2 regions of the Bradyrhizobium sp. USDA 4538 genome follow, and region 1 is predicted to be linked to the other one. Evidence: predicted binding sites of a transcription regulator. Region 1 holds the regulator's gene; the other holds the start of a gene.

Region 1 (5,479 bases):
TCGTCATCATTCTCAGCACCGGTGCGCTGATCGGTTACCTCGGCTTGGCACTGTCCAGGCTGTGAGAGCTACGTCCGGCGGGCACCAAGCCACCGCGGGCGTCAGGCCGCGGCAAGCATCAAGTCGCTTGGTGCGCTGAAAGCTCGTGCGTGCGTGCCACTGAGTTGCCCGACGCGGCAAGCCAAGCCCCGCAGCAAAAATATAGGGTGAAAAGAGCAAGGCTCGGACAGATCATGTCGCGAGAATGCGGATGTTTGACGCACAAGCGACGACACCCGCCGTCGTCCCGGCGAAGGCCGGGAGCCATTACCCCAAATCTCAATTGTTGCGCGACGCTGGGGCCACAGCTTCCTCTCAACAACCCAACCCTGTGGTTATGGGTCCCGGCCTTCGCCGGGACGACGGTGTGCGCGGGAACAGTCTCGCGATGAATGCAACGCCACGCACAATCCACACACCGGTCACTGAAATCGAGGACATTGCCGCCTGCCCGCAATTCTCGTACACGGTTTCACGCAATGACCTCGCAATTCTCTCCCAACTCCGTCGACGTGCTGCTGTTCGATATCGGCCGCGTCGTGCTCGACATCAACTTTGACAAGGTGATGGCGCACTGGGCGCAGCATGCCGGCTGTGCGCCCGCCGAGCTCGCCACGCGCTTTGTCGTCGACGACAGTTTCAAGCATCATGAGATCGGCCGGATCGACGACGCGGCATTCTTCGAGAATCTGCGCCGGACGCTCGGCATCAACATCACGGACGCCCAGTTCCTCGAAGGCTGGAACGCGATCTTCACCGGCGAGATGCCGGGCATCGCCCCGCTGCTCGCGGCGGCCGCCAAGCGGATGCCGCTCTACGCCTTCTCCAACACCAATCCGGCCCATGTCGCGCATTTCTCGGTCACCCATGCCGAGCTGCTCAGCCATTTCCGCAACGTCTTCCTGTCCTCGAGCATCGGCTTCCGCAAACCCGACGCCGAGGCCTACGATCATGTGGTAAAAGCCATCGGCGTGCCGGCGTCGCGGATCCTGTTCTTCGACGACCTGGCCGCCAATATCGAAGGTGCGCGGGCGCGCGGCCTTCATGCTATCCACGTGACGTCGACGGATGACGTGGCAAGGGCTTTGACCGCACTTGGAATTTGAACATTAAGAATTGAGGAGCTCTGAGCGTGGCCCTGATGCCGGTTGCCGATGCCCTGTCCGCCGTCCTCGCCGGCGCCGAACCGCTGCCGGAGGAGATGGTCGCGCTCGATGCCGCCTACCACCGCACGCTTGCGCACGACCTCGCGGCGCTCCGCACCCAGCCGCCGCAGCCGATGTCGGCGATGGACGGCTATGCGGTGCGCGCCGCCGATGCGGCTGATCTAAAGGCCCGGCTCAAGGTGATCGGCGAAGTCGCCGCCGGCCGGCCGTTCGAGCGGACGGTCGGCGCCGGCGAGGCGGTGCGGATCTTCACCGGCGGCGTGATCCCCAATGGCGCCGACGCGGTGATCATCCAGGAGGACACCGCCGTCGACGGCGACCACATCACGATCACGGAGGCCGCCAGCGTCGGGCGGCACATCCGCCCGGCTGGGGTCGACTTCCGTGAGGGCGAGGTGCTGCTCGCCGGCGGCAGCCGCCTGTCCGACCGCGCGCTGTCGCTGGCGGCCGCCATGAACTATCCGGAACTTGCGGTGCGCCGCCGCCCGAAGGTCGCGGTGCTGGCGACCGGCGACGAGCTGGTGATGCCGGGCTCGCAGCCCGGTCCCGGCCAGATCGTCTATTCCAACGGCTACGCGCTGCGAGCGCTGGCGCGCGCCGAAGGCGCCGAGACCGTCGACCTCGGCGTTGCCGCCGACACGGTAGAGGCGACCACGGCGGGCATCCGCCGGGCACGCGAGGCCGGCGCCGATGTCCTCATCACGACAGGCGGCGCCTCGGTCGGCGACCACGATCTCGTCAAGCGGTCGCTGGAAGCCGAGGGCGTCGAGATGGCGTTCTGGCGGATTGCGATGCGGCCCGGCAAGCCGATGATGCATGGCCGGCTCGGCGCGATGCGGGTGATCGGTCTGCCCGGCAATCCGGTGTCGTCCTATGTCTGCGCCTTCCTGTTCCTGGTGCCGTTGATTCGGGCGCTGAGCGGCCGGAAAGTGATTCATCATCGCCGCGCGAGCGCCCTGCTCGGCCGCGACCTCGCAGCCAACGACCAGCGCGAGGACTATCTGCGTGCGCGTCTCGAAGCGCGCGAGGACGGCACGCTGATCGCAACGCCGGTGACGCAGCAGGACTCGTCGCTGCTCGGGAATCTCGCTGCGGCACGGGCACTTCTCGTGCGCCCGCCGTTCGCGGCGGCGGCCGTCGAAGGCAGCGAATGCGAGATCCTGACACTGCCCGAATAGGGTTTTCGCGCCCCGCCGATTGTGCGTTGCCCGACACGTTCACCGGAAATTAAGTGGTTGCGGAACACATATCGAACATATAGTGTCCGTTCATGATTTGTTTCGAGTACTGGTGTCTACAATCGGGAAGCCGCGTGGAAGCAGGTGCATCGAGCACATGCTCCTGAGGTCAGGCCCGGCCTGCAGGCCCCACCAGAAGAGTCTCGGAATCGAACGACGCTATCAACCGGGGGAATACTCGAGATGCTCACGCGCAAACAGTACGAACTACTGCGTTTCATCAATGAACGTCTGAAAGAGGCCGGCGTACCGCCCTCCTTCGACGAGATGAAGGATGCGCTCGACCTGCGCTCGAAGTCCGGTATCCACCGCCTGATCACTGCGCTGGAGGAGCGCGGCTTCATCCGCCGCCTGCCGAACCGCGCCCGCGCCATCGAGGTCATCAAGCTGCCCGAACTCTCGGCCGGCGGCGGCAACGGCCGCCGCGGCTTCACGCCCAGCGTCATCGAAGGCACCCTCGGCCGGCGCGCCAGCACGCCGCCGATTGCCGAGGACGACGGCAACCGTCCGGTCGCGGTCCCCGTGATGGGCCGGATCGCCGCCGGTACGCCGATCGAGGCGCTGCAGACCCGCAGCCACACCATCAGCGTGCCGCCCGACATGCTCGGTGCCGGCGAGCACTATGCGCTCGAGGTGCGCGGCGACTCGATGGTCGATGCCGGCATCCTCGACGGCGACATGGCGCTGATCCAGCGCAACGACGTCGCCAATACCGGCGACATCGTGGTGGCGCTGATCGACGAGGAGGAAGCCACCCTGAAGCGCTTCCGCCGCCGCGGCGCATCGATCGCGCTCGAGCCGGCCAACACCGCCTATGAAGTGCGCATCCTGCCGCCGAACCGGGTCCGCATCCAGGGCAAGCTGATCGGCCTTTATCGCAAATACTGAATTGCAAATACTTGCGGCGGCCGGGAACGAGCAACACGTCGGATCGTTCCTTGCATGATAGTGTAGCGTACGGCCTGCCCGATGCGCTCCGATACCTCTCGCGCAGCGTCGCGTGTTTGTGATCGGAGCGATCTCGGACCAGTCGTACAATCGCCCAGAAACGAGCAGACGCTCGTTCGCTATCGTCCACTCTGGTAGAGGCCCTAATGCCTCAAGGAGAGGCACGGGTCGCTACCTCGAAATGAGGAGCCATCCGATGTGTGACTATAGTCTGCACGCCGTGGCATCGCGCCCCGCCATTGTCGGAGAGACGCTGATCACGACGACGTTCCGCGGCACGTCGACCCGCGGCTTTGCTTCGGAGAATGACCCCACTGTCGCGGTCTGCATGCTGCCGGGCACCGAGCTCGCTTTCGCCGAGAACGTTCGCTACGACAGCCGCTGGATCTGGACCAAGACGCTGAACTATCGCGTCGGCGTGTTCAACGAAGTCGAGCCCGACGTGCCTGATCGGCATCATGACGCGGTCGAATTCCCCGACGGCAGCCATGTGCTGGTGACCCAGCTGGTCGAGGGACAGCGCGTTAGCGTGCTGCAATTGCCGGCGCTGCATCCGCCGGTCGAGCAGAAGCCGAAGGTTGTGGAGCGGCGGCCCTCCGCATTCGCAACGCTGTTTTTGGGTTGAGCGCATCGTCGCCGCGGAATGAGCTGTTCGGCGGCGGATGACCTAAGCAATTTCGGGCGACCCCGGACTCCCGCTTCCGGGGCGCAGAAGGAGATTTGCGTCGGCCGGCGCCTTGGCGCATCATCGGGCACGGAGGACGTGCGCGGTGGTCGATAAGGTCACATGGCAAAAGGCTGGACGCGTCACGGAACCGGGCCGCTACATGTTCCGGTTCGGTTGGCTGACGGTAACGGCCGACGACCTGAAAGTCTGGGAGCAATTTCCCGAGGCTTCCTTCACCCTCGTCAAGAAGCCCGACGCCGGCCCCGACTCCGACGAATACCATCTCGGCCTGTTCGAGCTGCCGAGCGGCCCCTCGCCGGACCACGGCTAATCATCGCCCTGCAGATCGGTCTCGGCCGGCGTCGCATCCACCGCAGGCCGCGGCGCGGCGGCGGGCGCGCGCAGCGTCGTTTCGCTCTCGCCGTCGCCGGGAACTGCCGGCGACCACGGCCGGTCGATCCCGCCGGGCTTGACCGCATCGACGGCGTAGCCGTCCCTGATCCTTCGCAGCACCAGCGCGCCGTGGCGGCGCAGCCGCTCGGCATCGATCACCGATGCCGCGCAGCCCTGCGGCGCCGGCCGCGCCGTCACGATCAGGGCTGCGCGCTCGCAGTCGTCCGCCAGCGCCTCCGGCCGGGTCGCCAGCGCGACGAAGACGCCGCCGGGTCCCTGGGTCACGCAGCCGCCGGCATCGCACGAGACGCCCTCGCCGAGCGACGCATCGGTGGCGGTGCGCGCGTCGGCGTCCGCCGCCAGCCACTCCTTGACCAAAAATGCATCCTTGGCGCTGTGCATCAGATGCAGCCACCCGTCACCGCCACGCACCGCGACGTTGCGGCCGTCGCCCGAGATCAGCACGTCCGGCTGCGGCACCCTGAGCGCCCAGACCGAGGCCACCAGCAGCAGCACCGCGCCTGACCAGCGCAGCGGCGTGCGCAGCAGCCCGAGCAGGATGATGCCGGCGCTCGCTGCGATCAGCGGCCCGATGCCGAACGCCGCCATGCGGCCGACCGCGCCCGGGAGTGCGGCGACCCATTGCGTCACCAGGATCATCCAGTCGATGCCAAGACCCATGATCGCCCAGAACAGTCCGTCGAAGCCGACCGGCATGGCGACGAGCCCGAGCAGGCCGGCCGGCATCACGACCGCCGAGACGACAGGCATCGCCGCAAGGTTCGCAAGCAGCCCGTAGGGCGTCACGCGGTGGAAATGGAATGCGGCATAGGGCGTCGTCGCCAGCCCCGCCACCAGCGAGGCCAGCATCAGGCATCGTGAGCTCGCGCCCGCCCCACAGCGCGACGCGCGCGGTCGCCGAATGGTCGGGCGACGCCAGCAGGTTCGGCAGCCCGATCTGCACCAGCGCCACCAGCCCGAGCGTCGCGGCGAACGACATCTGGAAACTGGGATGCACCAGCGCCTCC
Region 2 (5,479 bases), 3.3 Mb from region 1:
GGTCACATCGGGCGTGCAGCTCTACGGTCTGCAGAAGGAGCCGCGGCCGGACGATGCGCCGGTGCTGCGGCGTCTTGGCGCAGGTATCGTCGACCTCGCGCCGACGCTCGGCGATTTCGCCGACACCGCGGCGGCCGTCTGCGCGCTCGATCTCGTCATCGCCGTCGACACATCGGTGGCGCATCTCGCCGGCGCGCTTGGCCGCCCGGTCTGGATGTTGTGTCCCTATGCGCTCGACTGGCGCTGGCTGCGCGATCGCGCCGACACACCCTGGTATCCGACCATGCGGCTGTTCCGCCAGGACAGACCGCAGGCCTGGGATCGCGCGCTGGCGCGCGTGACGGACGAACTCGCGCGGCTCGCCGGCGGCGAGCGCGAGTTGCTGTTGCCGGCACGTTTAGCGCGTTGACCGGCCATCACCCCGCACTCATCCCCTGCGCGCCGCCGAGCAGCTTCACGTTGAGCCGGCCGCCGTCGAACAGCATCTCGTTCAGCGCTGCGTCGATGTCGTCAGCAGTGACATCCCGGCCTCCCCCGCGGGCGATGCTGGCCTGAGCGATGCGGCGCATCAGCTCCTTGATGAATGCGGCGCTGACCCCGGCGGTGCGCTGCACCGCTGCGTCAACCACGGGCGGTTCGAGCGGCAGGCCCTTGCCGTACAGTCGGATCAGCTTGCCGCGCCCGGTCTCGTCGGGCACCGGCACCTCGATGGCCTGGTCGATGCGGCCGGGCCGGCCGGCCAGCGCGCCTTCCAGCTCCTCGGGCCGGTTGGTGGTCAGGACGAACAGGATGTCGCAGTCCTCCTTCAGGCCGTCCATCTCGTTGAGCAGCTTGTTGAGCAGCGATTCCTCGCACGGTCCGCCCATGTCCTCGCGGTCGCGTGCGATCAGGTCGACGTCCTCGATCACGACCATGGTCGGCTGCAGCAGTCGCGCGAGGCTCATATAGGCGCCGAGCAGGCCGACCTGCTCGGCGGTGATGATCAGTGTGGTGTGATCCGGCAGGTTGGTGGCGAGATAGCGAATGGTGTGGGTCTTGCCGGTTCCGGGCGGGCCGTAGAGCAGGATGCCCTTGCGGGTCGACTGCCCGAGCTTGCGCAACAGATCGCGGCTTTCGACGAAGTCGAGCACGTTGCGGTCGAGCAGCCGCAGCGTCCGGTCCGGCAGGATCACGTCATCGCGCGCGACCGTCGGCAGGCGATGCACGGTCACGCCGCGCGCGCGGCCGCGATAGTCGGCGGCATCCTCCAGCGACAGGATCTTGCCGCGATAGGATCGTGCCGCGTGCACGGCCGCTTCCAGCTCGGCAAAGGTCCGCTGCACCAAGGCGTTTCCGGCGACGCCTGCGGGCACCGCGAGCTCGATCCGCAAGCCCGGCTCGGTCTGATAATCACGATGGTAGCTGAGCAGCACCGCGTAGCGCAGCTCTCCGGTTTGGCATAGCCACAAGCCATTGGTCAGGCATTTCACCGACTCAGGCTCGCCAACGTCGACGTCGTGATACTGCGGCGGCGCGATCGGCGGCGCGTTGCGGCTGTTCTCCATCAGCGAGGCAATCGCGAGGGTCTCATAGCGGTGTTGCTCATGAATGCCGAAGAAATGGATCGGCACATCGAACAACTTGTCGATCGCGATCTGGACGTCCGCTCGCATGTGACCGGGAAATTGTCGCGACCGGGTCATGATCTGATTGCGCGGCGTCCCGGCAAAATGCCAATCGAGCGCCATGAAGGCATATCTGAACTCCTCGCTCGGTAGATTTTCTGAGCTTGCCCGCGCGGCGATCAGGCAGTTGCCGCACAGGCAGACTGTCCGGCGGATGAGAAACACGTCGGTGACGGGCTCCAGCGCGCCACAGAGATCGCACGGCCGGGCCGCGTCGGCGGCCGATGCGGTGATCAGCAATGGATGCCCGTTGTTGCGGATCAGCTGTTGGGCGGACTCCAGCAGTGCCTTGGCCACCGTCGCGGGATAGGGGCCGCATGCGAATCCGTTCTGGGCCTCGATTCGCGCAGTGACGGCAACAGCCTCTTTCCGGGACTTGCCGAATACCGTGCGCAGCAGGTTGCGCATGAATTCTATCGGTGTCTCGTCGTCATCATGGATGAAGAGCCTGACCGGGCCGTTCTCGGCAAAAACGTCGTGCATGAGACCCCCGAACGCAATTGGGAACAAAAGAACAAAATAAGAACATCACGGCGGCTACTGCGCGTCAAGCGAAAGATTCTGCGGTCTCATCCCTGACGTGTAGTGAGCCGATCGGCCGGGAACGCGCACTGGAAGTGTAAACGCGGCTCAACGCCTGTGACGATTGTGTTGCGGCAAATGCCAAGAGATGGCCGTCACAGCGGCAAACTTCCGACACACCATCGGGGCGAAAAGGAGTATCCGACATGGCGCGAGCGCGAGAGCAGATTCCTCCCAAGGGTTTGCGGTCGCGCAGTTATTTTATGAGGCCCTCGTGTCGCACAAACTTCGCCTTGCGCTGCTTCTCGTCTTCACCTTGTTCGTCTCTCCCGCGCTTGCGCAGCCGGCCGCCAAGCCGGCGCCGCCGCAACCCGTTACCGGTAACGCGCTGACGCCCGAGCAGGCGAAACGTGCGCTCGACACGCTGCAGGACGACAAGAAGCGCGGCGAGATCATCAACACGCTGCGCGCCATCGCCAATGTCTCGCCGCAGGCGGCCGCCGCGGAGCCGGCGCCGGAGCAGCATTCGCCGATCCCGCTCACTGCCGACAGCCTCGGCGCACAGCTGTTGCTGATGGTGTCCGAGCAGGTCGGCGAGATGTCGCGCGAGGTCGCCGACGTCGCGCGCACGCTGACGCATTTCCCGGCGTTCTACTACTGGTTCGTGCGTACCGCCAACGATCCGGTCGCCTATGGCCTCTTGATCGATATCGCCTGGAAGCTGGCGCTGGTGTTCGGCTGCGCGCTGGCCGCCGAATGGGTGGTGTTCCGCCTGATCAAGCGGCCGGTCGCGTTCCTGGAAGCGCGGCTGCCGCAGACCGCGCGCATGCCGGTGCAGACGCTCGCCATCGTCGATCCGCCGTCGTCGGTTGCCGACGTCACGCCGGCGCCCGAGTTGCAGCGGCGCCGGCTCAGCCTGGCGCGGGCCTGGCAGTCGCTGGTCCGGCTGCCCTTCGTGCTTGGGCGCCTTTTGCTCGAATTGCTGCCGGTCGTCGTGTTCGGCGGCATCGCCACCGCGCTGCTCGGCACCGAGATCGGCGATCAATCGACCACGCGGCTCGTGATCCTTGCCGTCGTCAACGCCTATGTGTTCTCGCGCGTCTTGATCTGCGCGGTGCGCGCGCTGGCAGGGCCGTTCGGCCTGTTCCGCGTCCGTGCCGAGACTGCGGCCTATATCGAGATCTGGGCCCGGCGCATCGTCGCCGTCGGCGTCTCCGGCATCGCCTTTGCCAATGTCGCGCTGCTGCTCGGGCTGCATCGCGCCGGCTATGCCGCGCTGATCCGGCTCGTGATGTTGGTCGTGCATCTGTTCGTCGTCGTCATCATCCTGCAGTGCCGCCGCCAGGTCGCCGACGCCATCCGCGCGCCGGCCGATCGCACCGGGCTTGCGGCGCGGACGCGCAACCGGCTCGCGGCGCTCTGGCATGTGCTGGCGATCGCGCTCGACCTCGCGCTGTGGGCAGTGTGGGCGCTCAACATCCGCAACGGCTATTCGCTGCTGCTGCAATATTTCGTCGGCACCGTCGCGGTGCTCCTGGTTACCCGCCTCGTCACCATGGTGGTGCTGAGCCTGATCGATCGCGGCTTCCGCATCAGCCCGGAGCTGATCCAGCGCTTCCCGGGGCTGGAGACGCGCGCCAACCGCTATCTGCCGCTGCTGCGCAAGGTGGTCACGGCAGTGATCGCCTTCATTGGCTTCGTCGCGCTGCTCGAGGTCTGGGGCGTCGATGCCATCGTCTGGTTCTATGGCGGCCAGATCGGAAGCCGCCTGATCTCGGCGCTGGTGACGATCGGCATTGCCGCGCTGGCCGCGGCCGTGATCTGGGAAGTCGCCAATGCGCTGATGGACCGGCAGATCGACACCCTGTCGCGCGACGGGCATTACGCCCGCGCCGCGCGCTTGCGCACCTTTCAGCCGATGCTGCGAACCGCGCTGTTCTGCATGATCGTCGCGGTGGTCGGCCTCACGGCGCTCAGCGAGATCGGCGTCAATGTCGCGCCGCTGCTGGCCGGCGCCGGCATCGTCGGCATCGCGATCGGCTTCGGTTCGCAGAAGCTGGTGCAGGATCTGATCACCGGGCTGTTCCTCCTGATCGAGAACACCGTGCAGGTCGGCGACAACGTCACGGTGTCGGGCCTCTCGGGCGTGGTCGAGAACGTCTCGATCCGCACCATGCGGCTGCGCGCCGGCGACGGTTCGGTGCACGTGGTGCCGTTCAGCGCGGTGACCACGATCACCAACTCCAGCCGCGGCGCCGGCAATGCCGCAGTCAGCGTCAACGTGTCCTACAAGGAGGACACCGACCGCGCCGGCGAGGTGCTGAAGGACATCGTCGCCCAGATGCGCCAGGAGACGGCGTATCGCGCATTCATTCGAGGCGACCTCGAATTGTGGGGCGTCGACAAGGTCGACGGCTCGGTCGTGACCATCGTCGGCCAGATCCGCTGCACCGATAGCGGCCGCTGGGCGGTGCAACGCGAGTTCAACCGCCGCATGAAACGGCGCTTCCAGGAGGAGGGCATCGAGATCGCCTCGATGGGCCAGACCATCCTGATGCAGCTTCCTCCACCCTCCGAGCCCGATACCAACGCCCAGCCGCGCCGCGCGGCGGGCTGATCCGGCGCTCCGCTTCACCTCGCCCCGCTTGCGGGGAGAGGTCGAATTCGAGCGAAGCTCGAATTCGGGTGAGGGGAAGTCTCCGCGAGAGTATCTGCTTCCGTGTGTGCGAAGGCAGCCCGAGCCAACCAGCGGGAATGCTTGCCGGCGCGTCTCACGATTGCGACACGTCTCGCGACGGTGAGACGCCGCCAGCCTTGCCAAGCCCGCTGACCGGCGCGCAGCCGGCCGAAATCCGGCCGTTCTCACCCATTCCCTGCGACTTCCTCCGCTGGCACAGCGCTTGCTGATCGTCATGCAATGCGCGGCAAGACGCATTGCACAACTGAACCCAACGCGAAGGAAGGAAACGCACATGGAGCTTGGCTACTTCACCATGCCCTCGCACCCGCCGGAGTGCGGATTGAAGGAGGGCCACGACTGGGACCTGCAGACGCTGCGCTGGCTCGACGAGCTCGGCTATCAGGAAGCCTGGATCGGCGAGCACCATACCGCACCCTGGGAGCCGCACCCGTCGCCTGATCTGCTGGTGGCGCAGGCGCTGCTGCAGACCAAGAATCTGCGCATCGGGCCCGGCGGCTTCCTGCTGCCGTATCATCATCCCGCCGAACTCGCGAACCGCGTTGCGATGCTCGATCATCTCTCGAACGGGCGCCTCAACTTCGGCGTCGCGGCC

What was found. Region 1 encodes LexA, which represses DNA repair genes until DNA is damaged. Its sites were predicted from a motif close to TGTTCNNNNTGTGTTCNG; they were not measured.
Region 2: the regulator LexA is predicted to act here: its motif matches at 2,175-2,192, upstream of J2R78_RS19810 (ATP-dependent Clp protease adaptor ClpS).

Annotation. Positions count from the first base shown of each region.
Region 1 is NZ_JALJZE010000001.1:7,715,813-7,721,291, reverse strand. Features, by position in the region: gene J2R78_RS35465 (hypothetical protein) at 1-65, shown strand, start outside; gene J2R78_RS35460 (HAD family phosphatase) at 519-1,145, shown strand; gene glp (gephyrin-like molybdotransferase Glp) at 1,172-2,383, shown strand; gene lexA (transcriptional repressor LexA) at 2,627-3,331, shown strand; gene J2R78_RS35445 (hypothetical protein) at 3,588-4,016, shown strand; gene J2R78_RS35440 (hypothetical protein) at 4,162-4,389, shown strand; partial or broken gene J2R78_RS35435 (ComEC/Rec2 family competence protein) at 4,386-5,479, opposite strand, start outside.
Region 2 is NZ_JALJZE010000001.1:4,396,217-4,401,695, forward strand. Features, by position in the region: gene J2R78_RS19805 (tetratricopeptide repeat protein) at 1-409, shown strand, start outside; gene J2R78_RS19810 (ATP-dependent Clp protease adaptor ClpS) at 417-2,147, opposite strand; gene J2R78_RS19815 (mechanosensitive ion channel family protein) at 2,461-4,803, shown strand; gene J2R78_RS19820 (LLM class flavin-dependent oxidoreductase) at 5,159-5,479, shown strand, end outside.